DNA from 4 places in the Thauera sp. 27 genome. Region 1 is predicted to be linked to each of the others. Evidence: predicted binding sites of a transcription regulator. Region 1 holds the regulator's gene; each other region holds the start of a gene.
What was found. The regulator sigma-54, encoded in region 1, starts transcription at its own class of promoters, with help from an activator protein. The targets are predictions, from matches to a motif close to TGGCACGCTTNCTGCTNA.

Region 1 (4,752 bases):
CCTGGGTCGAATCGATGCCACGCAATTGCAGGATGGTCGAGCGCACCGCCGCCTCGAGCAGAACGGCCAGGTTACGGCCAGCCGCAACCGGCAGCACGACGCGTGCAATTGCAACGCCCAGGATGTCCTGGACCTCTTGCTGCAAGGGCAGGCGGCTGGGATCGCCGGGGCCCGGCTGGCGGCGCTCGAGGTGGCAGATCAGGCGCAGGCGCATCTTCCGGCGGCACGCCGTTTCACCGAAGATGGTGCGGATGTTGAGAATGCCCAGGCCGCGCACTTCGATGAAGTCCTGCAGCATCTCGGGGCTGCGCCCCTCGAGTACGGTGGGAGCGATGCGCGACAGTTCGACGACGTCATCGGCCACCAGGCCGTGACCGCGGGAAATGAGCTCCAGCGCGAGCTCCGATTTGCCTGCACCCGAGTCGCCGGTGATCAGTACGCCCAGTCCGAGCACATCCATGAACACGCCGTGCAGCGAGGTCTTCTCCGCCAGCTCGCGCGACAGGTAGAGCCGCAACTGGTCGATCACGCTTGCCGATGGGTGGGCTGCGCTGAACAGTGCGACGTCGTGTGCCACGCAAACCCCATGCACGATATTGGGAACTTCGCAGCCGTCGGCGACGATCAGGGCTGGCGGGTGCGCGGAGCAGATCTCGTTGAGGTGGTGAGCAACCTTGTCGTTTGACTGGCGGCGCGCCCATTCGAGCTCCGCAGCGCCCATGACCTGCAGCCGTGTGGGGTGGATGAGGTTGAGGTGGCCGACGAGATCGGCCGGCCACATGCGGTCTTCGGCGACCGCGAGGCTCGCGCCGAGGTTGCCGCTGATGTGGTTCAGCTGCAGGTTGTCGCGATGCGCCTCATACAGCCGCGCGACGCTGGTCTGCCGCATCGGCGCCCCAGTTCATGAACATCTGGTGGATATGGTCTGCATCCGGCGCGGCTTGCAGCGCTTCGCGGAAGCCGCGGTCGCTGAACATCTGAGCCAGCTCGGAGAGCAGTTGCAGGTGGGTCTCGTTGGCTTGCTCGGGGACCAGCAGCACGAACAACATGTTCACCGGGCGGCCATCGGGCGAGTCGAACTGCACCGGGCTCGCAAGGCGCAGGAACGCACCTGCCGCCTCCTTGAGACCCTTGATGCGCCCGTGCGGAATCGCAATGCCCTGGCCGAGGCCAGTGGAGCCGAGGCGCTCTCTCGCGAACAGGCTATCGAACACGGTGCTGCGCCCGATGCCCTGATTGTTTTCGAACAGCAGGCCCGCCTGCTCGAAGACGCGCTTCTTGCTGCTCGCGTCGAGGTCGACCACCACATTGGACAGTGGCAGGAGTTGGGATATCAGGCTCATTCGCTGGAGGGTTCGCGCAATATCGCAGGCATTCCGGTCGCAGGGTGCGACCGGCCGTCCCGGGGCATGCTGGCGCCGCGTCTTGGAAACGGGCGCATTATAACCATACCCCGGACGTGGGGCTGAAACGAAAGCGTCAGGCTTCGGGGGCCTGGTGCTTGATCGTCTCGTGGTTGTGGTCGGCCAGTTTCTGCTTGTACTTCTGCACCTGGCGGTCGAGCTTGTCGGTCATCGCGTCGATGGCCGCGTACAGGTCGGCATCATCGCTTTCGACGAAGATGTCCTTGCCGCGCACGTGCAGGGTGACCTCGGCCTTCTGCTTGAGCTTCTCGACCGAGAGGATCACCGCGACACTGGTGACGTTGTCGAAGTGACGGATGACGCGATCAAGCTTGGAGGTGACGTAGTCGCGAATGGCCGGAGTGACTTCGACGTGGCGCCCGGTGATGTTGAGATTCATGTTGACTCCTGTTTTTGTCAGATGGATTTGCGCAGGCTGACCGGCGGGATATTGAGGGATTCGCGATACTTGGCGATCGTGCGCCGTGCGACCACGATACCCTGCTGGCCAAGGACTTCGGCAATCTTGGCGTCGGACAGCGGTTTCTTGCTGTCCTCGGCGTCGACCAGTTGGCGAATCAGCGCGCGAATCGCCGTGGACGAGGCCGCTCCACCGGTGTCGGTGGCGACGTGACTACCGAAGAAATACTTGAGTTCGAACACCCCGCGCGGACTCGCCATGTACTTCTGCGTGGTCACGCGCGACACGGTGGACTCGTGCAGCTCGAGTTGGTCCGCGATCTCCCGGAGGGTGAGTGGCCGCATTGCCACCTCCCCATGATCGAAGAACTGCCTCTGCTGGTCAACGATGGCCTGGGACACCCGGAGGATGGTGTCGAAGCGCTGCTGCACGTTCTTGATCAGCCAGCGTGCCTCCTGCAACTGTCCGCTCAGGCCGCCACCCTGGCCGCGGTTCTGCTGCAGCAGGCTGGCATACAGGCGGTTGATGCGCAGACGCGGCATTGCCTCCTGGTTCAGGCTGACCGTCCACCGCCCGCGCAGCTTGCGTACGACCACATCCGGCAGTACGTAGCGCGTCTCGGCGTTCGAGTAACGCGAGCCGGGGTGGGGGTCGAGGCTGCAGATCAGGGCATGGGCGGCGCGCAGGGCTTCGTCGTCGCAGCCGGTCAGCTTCTTGAGCTTGACGAAGTTGCGCTCGGCGAGCAGCTCGAGGTGCTTGTCGACGATCTCGAGCGCGAGCGTGCGCGTCGCCGAAGCCGGCAGGGTACGGAGCTGCAGCGACAGGCATTCGCTGGGGCTGCGCGCGCCGATGCCTGCGGGCTCGAGGTTCTGTACGTGGCGCAGCGCGATGTTCAGGTCATCGACATCGACGTCGGCGTCGTCCGGAAGCAGTTCGAGGAGCTCATCGAGCGGCTGGTGAAGGTAGCCGTCGTCATCCAAGGCTTCGATGATGAAGCGCACGAGGGCGCGGTCGCGGTCTGACAGCGGCGACAGCGACACCTGCTGGTCGAGATGTTCACGCAGGGAGACGCCAGCCGCCTGCAGTTCCTGGTAATCGACGTCGTCGTCGTCCTCGCTGCGGCTCGATGCGCCGCTGCCGACATTGGACCAGTCCATGCCTTCGTCGGCGCTGCCATGGTCGGCATGGTCGCCGGCCTCGCTGTCCGCAGCGCTGGCTGGCGCCTCGGGGGTGTTTGCCTGTTGCTGTCTGGCCTCGTGCTCGGGGGGGCTGCCCGGTGGTAGCGGTGGTACGAACTCGACACCGTCGCCGTCGCTGCGCTCGAGCATCGGGTTCTCGAGCAGGAAGCGCTCGATCTCCTGGTTCAGCTCGATGGTCGACAGCTGCAGCAGCTTGATCGACTGCTGCAGCTGCGGCGTCAGGGTAAGGTGCTGGGAGAGCTTGAGCTGGAGGCTTGGTTTCATCGCTGTCGACGCGCGCGCGGATTCACAGGCGGAAATGCTCGCCCAGGTAAACCTGGCGCACCCTTTCGTTGTCGATGATCTCGGCCGGTTCGCCGCTTGCCAGTACCCGGCCTTCGCTGATGATGTACGCACGATCGCAGATGCCGAGCGTCTCGCGCACGTTGTGGTCCGTGATCAGCACGCCGATGCCGCGCTCCTTGAGGAAGCGGATGATCTTCTGGATGTCGATGACCGCGATCGGGTCGACCCCTGCGAAGGGTTCGTCGAGGAGGATCAGGCGCGGGTCGGTTGCAAGTGCGCGCGCGATCTCGCAACGTCGGCGCTCGCCGCCGGAGAGTGAGACGGCGGTGTTGTCGCGCAGGTGGTTGATGCCAAGCTCGAGCAGCAGTTCGTCGAGCCGGGTCTTCACCTGGTGCGCCTCGAGCCCCTGGAGCTCGAGCACGGCACGGATGTTTTCGGCCACGGTGAGCTTGCGGAAGACGCTCATCTCCTGCGGCAGGTAGGACAGGCCCAGACGCGCACGGGCGTGGATCGGCAGGTGGGTGAGGTCGGTGCCGTCGAGGTTGATCTGGCCGCCGTCGGCACGGACCAAGCCTACGATCATGTAGAAACAGGTGGTCTTGCCGGCGCCGTTGGGGCCGAGCAGGCCGACGACCTCGCCCGAGCCGACCTCGAAGCCGACGTCGTGGACCACGGTGCGCGCCTTGTAGCGCTTTTGCAGGCTGGAGACCTTAAGCAGACTCATCGCGGGGTTCTTTCAGCAGCTTGCGGATCAGTTCGGGTGCAAAGCCGCGGGTTTGCAGGAAACGGGCCTGGCGCGCCCATTCGCGCGCATCCGCCGGGGCCGCCTGGAAGCGGCTGCGCAGCACTGCGCGGGCACGCTCCAGTTCCGATTCTACGCACTCCGTGGCGAGTGTTGCCTCGATCAGTTCACGGTCGATCCCGCGCCGCGTCAGCTCGCTGCGCAGGCGGCTGCCGCCGAAGCGGTTGGCACGGGTGCGCACGTAGGCTTCGGCGTAGCGGCTGTCGGACTGCAGGCCGAGCTCGCCCATGCGCTCGATCACTGCCTGCACCTCGTCGGCCTCGCCGTGGGCGGCCAGCTTGCGCGCCAGCTCCGCGCGCGAGTGGTCGCGGCGGGCAAGATGGCGAAGCGCGCGTTCGCGCAGGCTGGGGGCGCCCATGGTGTCCTGGCTAGGCTCAGCTTTCCGTGGCCGTTGCCGGTGCCGCTGGCGGCAGTTCGGGCAGGCCGACGGCGACGCGGACCTTGTTTTCGATTTCGCGCGCAAGCGTCGGATTCGCACGCAGGAATTCGCGTGAGTTGTCCTTGCCCTGGCCGATCTTGTCGCCCTGGTAGGCATACCAGGCGCCGGACTTGTCGACGATCTTGTGTGTCACGCCCAGATCGATGATCTCGCCCTCGCGCGAGATGCCTTCGCCGTAGAGGATGTCGAAGTGGGCTTCCTTG
Region 2 (4,752 bases), on a different contig from region 1:
AAATCCGTAAAGTCGGCGATCCTCGTGTCGATAACTGCAAGACACATCCGCTGAAGATGGTCTCGGACATCGCAGCCAAAGCCCGCTACTCGCCGCAAAAAAGGACCGCAGATGGAACCCGTCAGCCGCCCATCAAGTTCGATCGCCAGCCGCCTTGGCCTGATCGTCGCCCTTCCACTCATCGTCATCATCGTGCTGGCCGTCATGCTCGGACAATCGGCGCTCGAGCGCTCGCGTTCGGCCGAAACCACCGCGCAACTGTCTGGGCTCAGTGCCGCTGTCAGCGAACTGGTGCACCGACTGCAGATCGAGCGCGGCTCGACCGCGGGCTTCATCAGCTCCTCGGGCTCCCAGATGCGTGACGTCCTGCCCGGCTTCCAGCGCGACACCGACACCGCCCTCGCGCAGTTCCGCAGCCGGCACCAGCAGACCATCACCGCCGACACACCGACCGCCCAGAAGCAGGTCGCCGACGTCGAAAGCCAGCTCGCCCAACTCGCCGACATCCGCAGGCAGGCGCAACAACTGAGCATCGCCATCGGCGAGAGCACGCGCTACTACACCGCCACCATCGACAACCTCATCCAGCTCGCCGCGGGGGCCGCGCATTACAACTCCGACCCCTTGATCGGACAGCGCTCCACTGCGCTCGAAGCGCTCATCCGCGCCAAGGAAGCCGCAGGCCAGGAACGCGCGCTCACCACCGCCGCCTTCAGCGCCGACTGGGTCACGCCCGAGCAGCACCGCACCATCAGCGAACGCATCAACCGCCAGCGCGCCTTCTTCGAGCTGTTCGGCTCGGTGGCGGGCAGCGACGCCCGGGCCGCGCTCAAGCAGATCGAGGCTTCGCCCGAACTCGAAGCCGTCAAGCGCATGCGCGATGTCATGAGCGAGCGCATGACGTACGGCGAATTCGGCATCAAAGGCGCCGACTGGTTCGCGACTAGCACCGCCTACATCGACCGCCTCTATGCCCTGGAGCGCCAGGTCAACGGCGAGATCGCCAAGCTCGCAGGCGAACTGGTCGACAGCAGCACGCGCACCCTCTACATCACCATCGGCCTGTCGGTCCTGGCCATTGGCGCCACGCTGGTGGTGTCGGCCCTGCTCGGGCGCAGCATCAGCCGCCCGCTCAGCCAGGCCGTGCGCATCGCCGAGCAGGTTTCCAGCGAAAAGGACTTCACCCGCAGCATCCCGGTCGAAGGCGTGACCGAAGTGCAGCGCACCGCCCAAGCGTTCAACAACCTCATCGGCACCTTCCGCCACATCCTGTCCGAAGCGCGCACGTCCAGTGAGGGGGTGTCGTCCGCGGCGGCGTCCATCTCGGCATCGAGCACCCAGCTCAGCCGCAGCGCCGACATCCAGGCCGAATCGGCCGCCACCGTGGCCGCTGCCGCCACCGAAGTCTCGAGCAGCGTCAGCGAGACGGCCACGCGCGCCGCCACGGCTGCCGAACTGGTCGACAAGGCCTCGGCCGACACGCACTCGGCGCTGGACATCATGCAAGAGATGGTCGGCCGCGTGGAGCAAGCCGCCAGCCAGGTCACCGCGTCGCAGGCCGACGTTCAATCGCTGGCTGCCAGTTCCAAGCAGATCGGCGGCATCGTCGGCGTCATCCGCGAGATCGCCGAGCAGACCAACCTGCTCGCCCTCAACGCCGCCATCGAGGCCGCGCGTGCAGGCGAGCAAGGTCGCGGCTTCGCGGTCGTCGCCGACGAAGTGCGCAAGCTCGCCGAACGCACCGCCTCGTCGACCCGCGAGATCAGCACCCTCATCCACGAGATCCAGCAACACGTCGACAGCACCGTCGACTCGATGCAGGCCGCGGGCGTCAACGTCAGCGGCAGCCTCGAGCTCGTATCGCGCACCGAAGCCGCGCTACGCAGCATCGGCGACAGCTCCGAGCGCGTCGCACAGAGCGTGCAGGGCATGGCCCACACCATCCGCGAGCAGGACATCGCCATCCAGCAGGTCGCATCCAACGCCGAGCGCATCGCCGCCATGACCGAAGAAAACAGCGGCGCCGCACGCACCAGCTCGGACACGGCCGAAGAGCTCGCCCGCGTCGCAAGCGCGCTGTCGAGCCTTGTGGGGCGCTTCCGCACCTGACACCGAGGTCGCGGTACAAGGCTGCCAAACAGCCCCCGAGTGTCGGTTTTTTTTACACCGGGGGCATAAGCACCCCCATCAAATCGCACCATCCATATAAAAATCAATAACTTGTATTTCTGGCATCCGTCTTGCTTTGTTGCCACAGCGATTAAGCTCACGCTTGGCACCACCCGGCCAGGCGCAATCTCTTAACCGGTTCAACAACCGATTAAAAGGACCCAGACAATGAAGAAATACGCCCTTCTCGCCGCGACCGCCGCCCTCACCGCCGTGTCGACCGGCGCCTCGGCCGCCTATGTCAGCAACGTCCAGTCGCTGGCTGGCGACTTCGCCATCAGCGGCTTCGCCGACGGCACCCCGCTGACCTACAACGTGGCGCTCACCGGCCTGTCCGGCAGCCTGTCGCTGGCCGCTGCCCCGTCGGGCAGCTACACCGTCAGCGTCGGCCCCGGCCTCGCCGGCGGCACCGGCTACGCCGAAGCCACCTTCTTCGCCGGCCCTGGCGGTACCGTCAGCCGCACGATCAGCTCGAACGTCCAGGTGTTCTCGGGCGACCTCAACGTCTCCGGCCTCACCCCGGGCGTGTATCCGTTCGTCTTCGGCATGGGCCTGATCTCCAGCCCGATCTCGTTCGGCTTCAACGGCAGCTATGACGGCGCCACCACCATGGGCGTGCTCGGCCTGCTCAACGGCCTGCTCGGCACCTCGTTCAGCGACCCCACCGGCGCTGGCACCGTCGCCATCACCGGCACCATCACCGACACCAGCGTGACCATGTCCATCACCGAAACGGCCTCCGGCTGGGACGGCGCTGGCGTGCTGCTGGCTGCTGCCGACTACGCTGCCTTCCTGCAGGGCCGTCCGGACTCGCAGGCCGAGCGCATCGCTTACATGCAGAGCCCCACCTACAACCTGACCGACGGCAGCTTCGCCATGCGTAACATCGCCGTCACCGCCGTGCCCGAGCCCGCCTCGCTGGCGCTGCTCGGCCTCGGTCTGGCTGGCCTGGGTGTCATGCGCCGCCGCAAGCAAGCTGCCTGACCTTCCGGTCACGCCGCACCAGCCGACGCCCTCGCAAGGGGGCGTCGGCTTTTTTCTTATAATGCCGCCATGTTCGAAAAGATCCTCACCCTCTGCACCGGCAACATCTGTCGCAGCCCGCTCGCCGAGGCCGTCCTGCGCCAGCGCCTGGCCGATCGTGGCCGCACGGCCACCGTCGCCTCTGCCGGCACCGGCGCCCTGGTCGGCCACGCTGCAGACGCGGACACCCAGGCCATCGCGCTTGCCCGCGGCATCGACCTCTCCGCCCACCGCGCCCGTCAGCTCACCCCCGAGATCAGCCGCTGGGCCGACATCATCCTGGTGATGGAAAAACACCACCTCGAATACGCCACCCACCTCGACCCCACCGCACGCGGCAAGCTCTTCCTGCTGGGGCACTGGTCCAAGGTCGAAGTCCCCGACCCCTACCGCCTCAGCCAGGACCACCACGCCCTGGCCTGCGACATCATCTGCGCAGCCACCGACGACTGGCTTGCCCGCCTGTAAATCCCGTTGAAAAGCTCGCGGCTGGCGCCGCTCCTACGGCAAACCCAACGCGCGGCGCCATCGACTGGCCCCGATTCCTGGACGCCATGCGAAAATGTCGGTCGAACATCTCTCCATCAGGTGACCGCGCTTGAACGGCCTCAAGGATTTCCTGCACCTCCTGCAGCACTCCTTCCGCAACCTGCTCCCCATCGTCGTCGTCGTCGCCTTCTTCCAGGCCATCGTCTTGCAGACGGTGCCGGATGGCCTGGGGTCGATGGTTGCGGGCCTGCTGGTGGTGGTGGTGGGCGTGGCCCTGTTCCTGCAAGGGCTGGAGCTGGGCATCTTCCCGATCGGCAAGAACCTCTCCAACGCCTTTGCAAAGCGCGGCTCCCTGCCACTGCTGATGGCGTTCGGGTTCGCGCTCGGTTTCTCCGCGGTGATCGCCGAGCCAGCGCTGATCGCCGTCGCCAGCCAGGCCGAAACGATCAGCGCCGGGCGAGTCGACGGATTCACCCTGCGCCTCCTGGTGGCGACATCGGTCGGCGCGGTGGTTGCGCTCGGCGTGGTGCGCACCATCCTCGGCCATTCGCTGCACTGGTACATGATCATCGGCTACCTGCTGGTGGTCACCGTCACCTTCTTTGCGCCCGAGGAAATCGTCGGCCTCGCCTATGACTCGGGCGGGGTCACCACCAATATCGTCACCGTGCCCCTGATCGCCTCGCTCGGCATCGGCCTGGCGGTATCGATCCGCGGCCGCAACGCGCTCGCACACGGCTTTGGCCTGGTCGCGCTGGCGGTGATGGTGCCGATGATCTCGGTGCAGCTCTACGGCATCTTCGTCTACAGCCTCGGCGCCGACCCTGCGCTCGCCGCCGCGCAGCCCGCGGCCGGCATCGCCCAGGCCGCTGCGGCCGCTATTCCCGAGCCCGCCGGCATGCTCGGCGCACTCACCGGCATGCTCGTCGACCTGCTCACCATGTTCCGCGACGTGGCGCCGATCATCGTCGTCATCCTGTTCTTCCAGTACGGCGTGATCCGCAAGCCGATCGCCCACCTGCACAAGGTCGTGGGCGGCTTCGTCATGGTCATCGTCGGCCTCTATGCCTT
Region 3 (4,752 bases), on a different contig from region 1:
GCGGATCTCGCGCTTGCTGGTGAGCCCCTTGTCATGGACGAAGCGCACGAAGCAGCGCGCGCCGTTACCGCACTGCTCGACCTCGCCGCCGTCGGCGTTGAAGATGCGGTAGCGGAAATCGACATCGGGCCGGGTAGCGGGCTCGACCACCAGCAACTGGTCGCAGCCGACGCCAAAATGGCGGTCGGCGATCGCGCGCACGCGTGCCGGCGTAAGCTCGACCGGCTCACGGGTGGCGTCGATGACGACGAAGTCGTTGCCGAGGCCATGCATCTTGGTGAAGCGCAGTTTCATCGGAAGCCTGACGGATACTATTGGAAAGATGCGCTCATGCGTACGCAGCGCAAGCCGCGATTGTCCTCCACCGCGACGACCAGCGTCCACCTCCAGCGCAGCGTAAGCGGCAAGCTCTTAGTCGGCCCACCCAATCCGGATCGCCTTCAACCCCTCGCGGCTCGCGCCGCTCCCACGGGGGTCGATCGGCCGCGGTGGCCTGCTGTAGGAGCGGCGCCAGCCGCGAGCTTTTCATCGCCCCCCAAGCCGCATCGCCTTCAACCCCTCGCGGCTCGCGCCGCTCCCACGGGGGTCGATCGGCCGCGGCGGCCTGCTGTAGGAGCGGCGCCAGCCGCGAGCCTTTCGCACGACATCAGTAGATGCGCGGCTCGCCTTCGGGGCGCGTCTTGAAGCGGCGATGCACCCAGTAGTACTGCTCGGGCATGGTCCGAACCACGCCTTCGAGCCAGGCGTTCATGCGCCGGGTATCGGCCTCGACGTCGTCCGATGGATAGTCCGCCCACGGCTCGCCGAGCTCGAGCACGTAGCCCCCGCCACCGGGCAGCATGCGCACGACGCAGGGCACCACCGCCGCCCCCGCCAGGCGCGCCAGCCGAGGCAGGCCGGTGATGGTGGCCGCCGGCACGCCGAAAAAGGGTACGAAGATCGACTCCTTGCGGCCGTAATCCAGGTCGGGCAGGTAGTAGAAGGGGCGGCCGGACTTCATCGCCTTGACGGTAGCGCGCACGCCGTCATGGCGCGACAGCAACAGCTGATCGTTGAAGCGGCTGCGGCCGTGGTAGAGCCAGCGGTCGATCACCTTGTCCTTCTGCGGCGAGTAAACACTGACGAAGTCACCCTCCAGCGACAGCCTCGTGCCCGCCATGTCGAGGCCGACGAAGTGCGGCGCCAGCAGCAGCACCGGCCGGCCGGCGGCGCGCAGCGCCTGCAGGCGCTCGAGGCCGTCGATGCGCACGGTGGCGCGCAGGCGCTCTGCGCTCGCCCACCAGGCCAGGCCGCGCTCGAGCATGCTGCGCCCGGTGACCGCGAAATGGCGGCGGGCGAGCGCGCGTCGCTCGGACTCGGACAGATCGGGGAAGCACAAGCGCAGATTGATCAGCACCACCTTGCGCCGCGGCACCACCAGCCAGTACAGCAGCCACCCGAAACCGCTTCCGATACGGGACAACAACGACAGCGGCAGCCAGTGCAGCAGCCAGATGAGGGCAATGACCACGCGGCTCACGACCTGCCCTCCGCATCGCCGCGGGGCGGCGTTGGTGAATCGGGTGCCGCCGCATCAGCAGGCGCGCCGGCAACAGGGACGATGTCCTCGCGTTCGCGACGCGGCCCCTTGTAGCGGTTATAGCCCCACAGGTACTGCTGCGGGCACTGCAGGATCATGCGCTCGACCTCGCGGTTGATGATCGCAACATCGGCCTCCAGCTCCCCGGTGAGCGCCTCGGTGGGCGCCTGCAGGCGGAACACGTAGCCCTCGCCGCGCGGCAGGCGCTCGGCCCAGGTGTAGATCACACGCACGCCCTTGACCGCAGCCAGGCGCGCGGCCAGCGTCATCGTCCACGCCGGCTTGCCGAAGAAGGGCGCCCACACGCCCTCGCCCGCGCCCGGCACCTGGTCGGGCAGCATGCCCACCGCCTCGTGGCTGCGCAGGGTCTTGACCAGCTTGCGCACGCCCGACAGGTCCGCCGGCGCGGTGCGCATCTGGCCGCGCGCGCGGCCTGCCTCCATCAGCGGCTGCAGCACGTCCTTGCGCGGCGGACGGTAGAGCACCGTGATCGGGATCTGTGCCGCAATGCACTGCGCGGTGATCTCGAAGCAGCCCAGGTGCGGGGTGATGAAGAGGATACCGGCGCCCTCGGCGCGCGCCGCCTCGACCAGATCCCAGCCCTCGGTGCGCACTGCGCTCGCCACCACCTCGGCCGCCGGCCGCTCCCAGATGAAGGGCAGCTCGAGCGCCTGGCGACCGGCCTCGACGATGGCTGCGCGCAGCACCGTCTCGTCCTCGCGACCGAGGGCGTTGAACAGGTTCTCGCGCAGACGGCGGGCATAGGACGGCGAGGCCTTGTAGGTCAGCCAGCCCGCCCAGCCGCCTAGGCGGTGGAGCCAGGCCAGCGGCAGGCGCGAGAGCAGACGAAAGAGGGATTGAAACAGCACGGGCAGGGTCCAAGCGGGGGCCGGCAGGGGCGCATTGAGAATGCCGGCACGGTTCACCAGCCCCGAATGCTTACACACCCCGCCGTCCCGGTCTATAATCCGTGCCCTACCGCCGAGTTAACTCGACAACTTGCAGGGCGGCATGGCAGCGCGGCTGCCGTACAAATACTGCTAAAGCGTCGGCTGCTCGACGAAATCCCCGGAGCTGGCCGCAGACGCAAGGCCAGAAAAAACGGGGATTTTTGCTTTTCAAGGAGTAGCAGCATGGCAGAGTTCCTCTTCACCTCCGAGTCGGTCTCCGAAGGCCACCCGGACAAGGTCGCCGACCAGGTCTCCGACGGCGTGCTCGACGCCATCCTGGCCGAGGACCCCAAGGCGCGCGTCGCCTGCGAGACGCTGGTGTCCACCGGCCTCGTCGTGATCTCGGGCGAGATCACCACCACCGCACACCCCAACTATCGCGAGATCGCGCAGGACGTCATCCGCCGCATCGGCTACGACAACTCCGACATCGGCTTCGACTACAAGAGCTGCGCGGTGCTGGCGGCGATCAACCGCCAGTCGCCCGACATCGCCCAGGGCGTGAATAACGCCAACGACGACCCGCTCGACCAGGGCGCCGGCGACCAGGGCCTGATGTTCGGCTACGCCACCAACGAGACTGCCAGCCTGATGCCGCTGCCGATCCATTACGCGCACCGCGTGATGCAGCGCCAGGCCGAGGTGCGCAAGGACGGCCGCCTGCCCTGGCTGCGCCCGGACGCCAAGAGCCAGATCACGGTGAAGTACGTCGACGGCAAGCCGACTGCGATCGACACCGTGGTGGTGTCGACCCAGCACGACCCGGACGTCACGCAGGAGCAGATCCGTGAGGCGGTGATCGAGCTGATCATCAAGCCGGTGCTGCCGCCCGAACTGATGCAGGGCAACGTACGCTACCTGGTCAACCCGACCGGCCGCTTCGTGGTCGGCGGCCCGCACGGCGACTGCGGCCTGACCGGGCGCAAGATCATCGTCGACACCTACGGCGGCGCAGCCCACCACGGCGGTGGCGCGTTCTCGGGCAAGGACCCCTCCAAGGTCGACCGCTCGGCCGCCTACGCCGGGCGCTACGTGGCCAAGAACATCGTCGCCGCTGGGCTGGCCGACAAGTGCGAGGTGCAGGTCGCCTACGCGATCGGCGTGGCACGTCCGGTGTCGCTGATGGTCAATACATTCGGTACGGGCAGGATTGCCGACGAGCAGATCGTGGCACTGGTTGGCAAGCACTTCGACCTGCGCCCGAAGGCAATCATCCAGACGCTCGACCTGCTGCGCCCGATCTACTCGCGGACCGCCGCCTATGGCCACTTCGGCCGCGACGAACCCGGGTTCTCCTGGGAGCAGACCGACAAGGCCGCTGCACTGCGCGCCGACGCCGGGCTCTAAAATAGCGCTACGAACCGCACGCCTCTCTCCGGCGACGGAGGGAGGCGTCTTTTTTGATCACCGACCCACGACCAGCTAAACACCGCCACACTCGACCGCGAACGTCCTTCCACGGTAACGGTCTTCCCCGCTCCCCTGCACCTCACATCACAACGCAAGATCCTTCCCCATGCTCGAACAAACCCTGATGTTCGTCCTCGGTCTCACCGTCCTCGTCATCGGCGCCGACGTGATGGTGCGCGGCGCCTCGCGGCTGGCAGTGTCCTTCGGCGTGTCGCCACTGGTGGTCGGCCTCACCGTGGTCGCCTTCGGCACCAGTGCGCCGGAGATGGCGGTATCGGTGGGTTCAGCCCTGTCGGGCAGCCCCGACCTCGCGATCGGCAACGTGGTGGGCAGCAACATCGCCAACATCCTGCTGATCCTGGGCATTTCGGCCCTGATCACGCCGCTGCTGGTCGATGAGCAGATCATCCGCCAGGAGATCCCGATCATGATCGGCGCCTCGGTGCTGCTGGTGGTGGTGGCGCTCGACGGCCGTATCGGGCTGCTGGAGTCGATCGTGATGTTCGGCCTGGTGATCGCTTACACCCTCTTCCTGGTCGTTCAGTCCCGGCGCGCCTCCAAAGCGGTGGAAGACGAATTCGCCTCCGAGATTCCGACCTCGAACTGGGACCGCCACTGGGCCGTACAGATCGCGCTGGTGGGGGTCGGCCTGGCGATGCTGGTGGTGGGCGCAGACTGGCTGGTGGATTCCGCCGTCGCCTTTGCGCGCGCCTTCGGTGTCAGCGACCTGGTGATCGGACTGACCGTGGTCGCGGTGGGCACCTCGATGCCCGAGATCGCCACCTCGATCGTCGCCGCCATGCGCGGCCAGCG
Region 4 (4,752 bases), on a different contig from region 1:
TGACGCCCTCTGCGCTGGCGCTCAGGCCTCGCTGCTGCGGGCAACGCTGGCCGTCACCACCTCGATGCGGGACGCTGCCGCATCCTCGCCGGGCCAGCGCGACCAATCGGGGTCGGGCAGGGCCTCGAACACCTTGCGCAGGTTCGCACCCCACTCCTTGTGGATCATGTCGAAATAGGGATTGTCCCAATCCACGTTCAGATGACGGGCGACGCGCAACTCGTCGCGGCGATAGATGAGGAGGTCGAGCGGCAGGCCCACCGACAGGTTGGAGCGGATCGTCGAATCCATCGAGATCAGCGCGCACTTGGCGGCCTCGTCGAGCGAGGTCCGGGCGCTCACCACGCGATCGATGATCGGCTTGCCGTACTTCGACTCGCCGATCTGGAAATAGGGCGTATCGACCGAGGCCTCGATGAAGTTGCCCGCGGCATAGATGTTGAACAGGCGCGGCGGCTCGTCGCCGATCTGGCCGCACAGGATGAAGCTGGCATTGAAGTCCACGCCGAACTGCTTGAGCGCCTCGGCGTCCTGGCGATAGACGCCGCGGATGGTCTCGCCGACCAGGCGGGCGCACTCGAACAGGGTGGGCGCGTTCCACAGGCTGTCGCGGTCCTGCACCGCGGCATGTTCGCGCAGGATGTTGATCACCGCCTGGGTGATGGCGAGATTGCCCGCGCTCATCAGCACCAGCACGCGATCGCCGGCGCGTTCGAACACGGTCATCTTGCGGAAGGTATTGATGTGGTCCACACCCGCGTTGGTACGCGAATCGGACAGGCAGACCAGGCCTTCGTCGAGGCACATGGCGACACAGTAGGTCATCGAGTCATCCCGATTGGGTCATTGATCGAAGGAGCCGCCGCGCGGGCGGCTGCGCTCAGGCGGCGACAGGAACGAGAAAGTTATCGCCGATGCTGTCGCCGAGGCGGTTGATACGCACCAGGAAGCGCTCCAGCCAGGCATGCAGCCCGGTGGCGAAGATATCGTCCATGCGCCCGTAGTGCAGTGTGGCATGAAGCTCGCCGGCCTGCCGGGCGGCCTCGGCCGAGTGCAGGTTGGCGATCTCGCCGAGGATGTCGTTGATCTCGTCGAGACAGGCATGCAGCGAGCGCGGCATGGCGGCGTTGAGGATCAGCAGCTCGGCGACCTTGTGCGGCGTGATGACGTCGCGGTACACGTGGCGGTAGGTCTCGAACGCGGACACCGAACGCAGCAGCGCGCCCCACTGGTAGAAGTCGGTTGAGCTGCCCAGCCCTTCGGCCCTGGGCAACAGGCTGTGGTACTTCACGTCGAGCAGGCGGGCGGTGTTGTCGGCGCGCTCGAGGAAGGTGCCCAGGCGCACGAACTTGAAGGCGTCATCGTGCAGCATGGTGCCGAAGGTCACCCCGCGCAGCAGGTGGGAGCGAAACTTCACCCACTCGAAGAACTCGCCCAGATCGGTGGCCTGCAGCTTCTCCGGCGTCATGTCGCGGATCTCGAGCCAGGTGGCGTTGGTGGTCTCCCACATCTCCGCCGTCAGCGTGCCGCGCACGGCGTGGGCATTCTCGCGCGCCGCACGCAGGCAGTTCCATACGCTCGACGGGTTGTCGCGGTCGAGCACGACGAACTCGATCACGTCGCGCGGCGTCAGCGGCCGGCCGGTGCGGGCGAAGGCGTCCGACAACTCGCTGATGGCCAGGATGGCCGACCAGCCATCGGTGTCGCAGCCATTGGTGCCCGGCAGCAGCGACATGCGGTAGGACACGTCCAGCATGCGCACCGTGTTCTCGGCACGCTCGGTATAGCGGGCCATCCAGTAGAGGTGGTCGGCGGTTCTGCTCAGCATGATCGTTCTCCGTGATGCGCGCGGCGTGAAGGCTTCAATTGACGACCCAGGTGTCCTTGGTACCCCCGCCCTGCGAGGAATTGACCACCAGCGAGCCCGCCTTGAGGGCCACGCGGGTCAGCCCGCCGGGGACCATGCGGATCTCCTTTCCGCCCGACAGCACGAAGGGGCGCAGGTCGATGTGGCGAGGGGCGATGCCCGCATCGACGAAGGTGGGACAGGTCGATAGCGACAGGGTGGGCTGGGCGATGTACTTCTCGGGCGCGGCCAGAATGCGGGCGCGGAACTCCTCGATCTCGGCGCGCGTTGCCGCCGGCCCGACCAGCATGCCGTAGCCGCCGGCGCCATGGACCTCCTTGACCACCAGTTCGGACAGGTGGGCAAGCGTGTAGGCCAGGTCCTCGGGCTCGCGCAGCATGTAGGTCGGCACGTTGTTGAGGATGGGCTCCTCGCCGAGGTAGAAGCGCACCATCTCCGGCACATAGGGGTAGATCGACTTGTCGTCGGCCACGCCGGTGCCCACGGCATTGGCAAGGGTCACTCGCCCGGCGCGGTAGGCCGACATCAGGCCGGGCACGCCGAGCATGGAATCGGGGCGGAACACCTCGGGGTCGAGGAAGTCGTCGTCGAGCCGGCGGTAGATCACATCCACCCGCCGCGGCCCCTGGGTGGTACGCATGAATACGGTGTCGTCCTTGACGAACAGGTCCTGGCCCTCGACCAGCTCCACCCCCATTTGCTGGGCGAGGAAGCTGTGCTCGAAGTAAGCGCTGTTGAAGGCACCCGGCGTCAGCAGCACGGCCGTGGGGTCGAGCACACCCGCGGGCGCCACCGCGCGCAGGGTCTCGAGCAGCAGGTCGGGGTAGTGCTCGACCGGCTGCACGTTGTAGCGCGAGAACAGGTCGGGGAAGAGCCGCATCATCATCTTGCGGTTCTCGAGCAGGTAGCTCACCCCCGAGGGCACGCGCAGGTTGTCCTCGAGCACGTAGTACTCGCCCTTGCCGTCCGCCCCCGCTGCACGCACCAGGTCGATGCCGGCGATCATCGCGTACAGCCCTCCGGGCACTTCCACCCCCTTCATCTCGGGGCGGAACTGGGCATTGTTGAGCACCTGCTCGGCCGGCAAGCGGCCCGCGCGCAGGATTTCCTGGCCATGGTAGATGTCGGCGAGGAAGGCATTGAGTGCGCGCACGCGCTGGCGCAGGCCGGTCTCGAGGGCGCTCCACTCGTCGCCGGGGATGATGCGCGGCAACAGATCGAAGGGGATCAGCCGCTCCTTGCCACCGCCCTCGCCATAGACGTTGAAGGTGATGCCGACACGGTGAAAGGCGATGTCGGCTTCCTTGCGCTTGCGCGCAATGTTCTCGCGTGGCATCTGCTCCAGCCAATCGGCGTACGGGCCGTAATGCGCCCGCACCGTACCGTCGGCAGCATGCATTTCGTCAAAAGGTCTGGCGGCTGTCATTGTGCTGTCTGCGCTCATGGTTGGACTCCCTTGAGCGAGCATTCAGCATGAAGCGTGCCATGCACTCCAGGCGCGCAGTTGCGCGCTCTGCGGGCTCACGAGCAGGAGTGCACTGGCTTGGTGCGCACCAGGATGCGCTGAGCGTGCATCAATTTGGTGCGCGCACACCCTCATCGCTCGGTGTCACCGTCACCGCAACCTCGACACTGTGCCCCCCCCCGCCCAGGATCACCCCCCGCAGCGGCGCCACGTCGCCATAGTCGCGCCCCCAGGCCAGGGTGATGTGATCCGCACCCGGCTGCAGGTCATTGGTCGGGTCGACCTCAATCCAGCCCAGGCCGGGACACCACACAGCCACCCAGGCATGCGAGGCGTCGGCGCCCACCAGTCGCGGCTGCCCCGGCGGCGGCTGGGTCAGCAGGTAGCCCGAGACATAGCGCGCCGCCAGGCCGAGCGCCCGCAGGCAGGCGATCATCAGATGGGAGAAGTCCTGGCATACCCCGCGCCGCTTGGCGAAGACCTCTGCCACCGGCGTGGCCACGCTGGTGGCAGAGGCGTCGAAGCGGAAATCGGCATGGATGCGCACGCACAAGGCCAGCAGCGCGTCCACCAGCGCGCGCCCCGGCGTGAAGCAGCGCGTCGCATAGCCTGCATAGGCAGCAGCCTCGTCGCCCAGCGCCACATAGGGCGAGGCGAAGCGATACTGCCCGGCGTCGCGCGCCTCGGGCTGGAGGGGTGCATGGCCGGACAGCCCATCGCGAAGGTGGTCGCGTGCGTCCTCCCAGCTCGGTCCGCTGCCCGCGGCCGGCCAGTCGCGAACGCCGACGCGGACGCGGCTGTGAGCCCGCACAAGCAGCCGGTCGTGCGGCGTGTCGAGCGCGAAACGCGTTACCGGATTGCCGAAGAAATCGACGGCAGCGCTGCGCTGAGCGGGGGCGGGAGACAGCTCCAGCGTGTGCGCCAGGCAGCGCTGGTAGGCGAGCTCGCGTGGATGCAGGTGGGCAATGTGCTGCGACAGCGTGACCAGACTGTCGTAGCGGTAGATGGTGTCATGGCGGATCTCGAACTCGGGCATCGCAGGCCACCGCTTCAGGACGAGGCCGTCGCCCGGCTACGGGCGTCGAGATGGGTGAAGTAGCGGTGCGACAGCGCATCCGCCAGACGATTGCCACATGCCCAGGTCTGGGCGAGGAAGTCGTGCAGGTCGGCACAGCGCGCGTGTTCGGCAGCGCCGCCTGCGGCACGCCCGGCCGCGTCGACGATCAGGCAATCGCACAGCGACAAGGCCTGCAGCGTTTCCAGCTGCTGCGTCAGCGGCTCGGCCAGCACATCGCCCTCGGGCAGCAGGCGCAGGTGCTCGACCAGCGACTCGAGCTGGTAGCGCAACGCACGCGGGTTGTCCGCATCGAGCATCACCAGTTCGGCCACCGGCAGCGGCGCCAGCCCGCGCGCATGGCGG

Region 2: B447_RS21225 (PEP-CTERM sorting domain-containing protein) is a predicted target of sigma-54. The motif match lies at 2,230-2,247, and genes of this name have one in related genera.
Region 3: metK (methionine adenosyltransferase) is a predicted target of sigma-54. The motif match lies at 2,606-2,623, and genes of this name have one in related genera.
Region 4: B447_RS21095 (circularly permuted type 2 ATP-grasp protein) is a predicted target of sigma-54. The motif match lies at 3,336-3,353, and genes of this name have one in related genera.

Annotation. Positions count from the first base shown of each region.
Region 1 covers NZ_AMXB01000017.1:31,402-36,153, reverse strand. The annotation lists gene hprK (HPr(Ser) kinase/phosphatase) at 1-889, opposite strand, end outside; gene ptsN (PTS IIA-like nitrogen regulatory protein PtsN) at 858-1,343, opposite strand; gene hpf (ribosome hibernation-promoting factor, HPF/YfiA family) at 1,480-1,803, opposite strand; gene B447_RS11030 (RNA polymerase factor sigma-54) at 1,821-3,287, opposite strand; gene lptB (LPS export ABC transporter ATP-binding protein) at 3,310-4,032, opposite strand; gene recX (recombination regulator RecX) at 4,019-4,468, opposite strand; gene recA (recombinase RecA) at 4,485-4,752, opposite strand, start outside.
Region 2 covers NZ_AMXB01000076.1:1,256-6,007, reverse strand. The annotation lists gene B447_RS21230 (methyl-accepting chemotaxis protein) at 112-2,109, shown strand; gene B447_RS21225 (PEP-CTERM sorting domain-containing protein) at 2,338-3,153, shown strand; gene B447_RS21220 (low molecular weight protein-tyrosine-phosphatase) at 3,223-3,660, shown strand; gene B447_RS21215 (DUF1538 domain-containing protein) at 3,791-4,752, shown strand, end outside.
Region 3 covers NZ_AMXB01000054.1:3,994-8,745, reverse strand. The annotation lists gene dapF (diaminopimelate epimerase) at 1-294, opposite strand, end outside; gene B447_RS19830 (lysophospholipid acyltransferase family protein) at 647-1,519, opposite strand; gene B447_RS19825 (lysophospholipid acyltransferase family protein) at 1,516-2,448, opposite strand; gene metK (methionine adenosyltransferase) at 2,713-3,876, shown strand; gene B447_RS19815 (calcium/sodium antiporter) at 4,046-4,752, shown strand, end outside.
Region 4 covers NZ_AMXB01000073.1:4,473-9,224, forward strand. The annotation lists gene B447_RS21085 (proteasome-type protease) at 22-825, opposite strand; gene B447_RS21090 (alpha-E domain-containing protein) at 881-1,828, opposite strand; gene B447_RS21095 (circularly permuted type 2 ATP-grasp protein) at 1,863-3,293, opposite strand; gene B447_RS21100 (transglutaminase family protein) at 3,442-4,368, opposite strand; partial or broken gene B447_RS21105 (alpha-E domain-containing protein) at 4,383-4,752, opposite strand, start outside.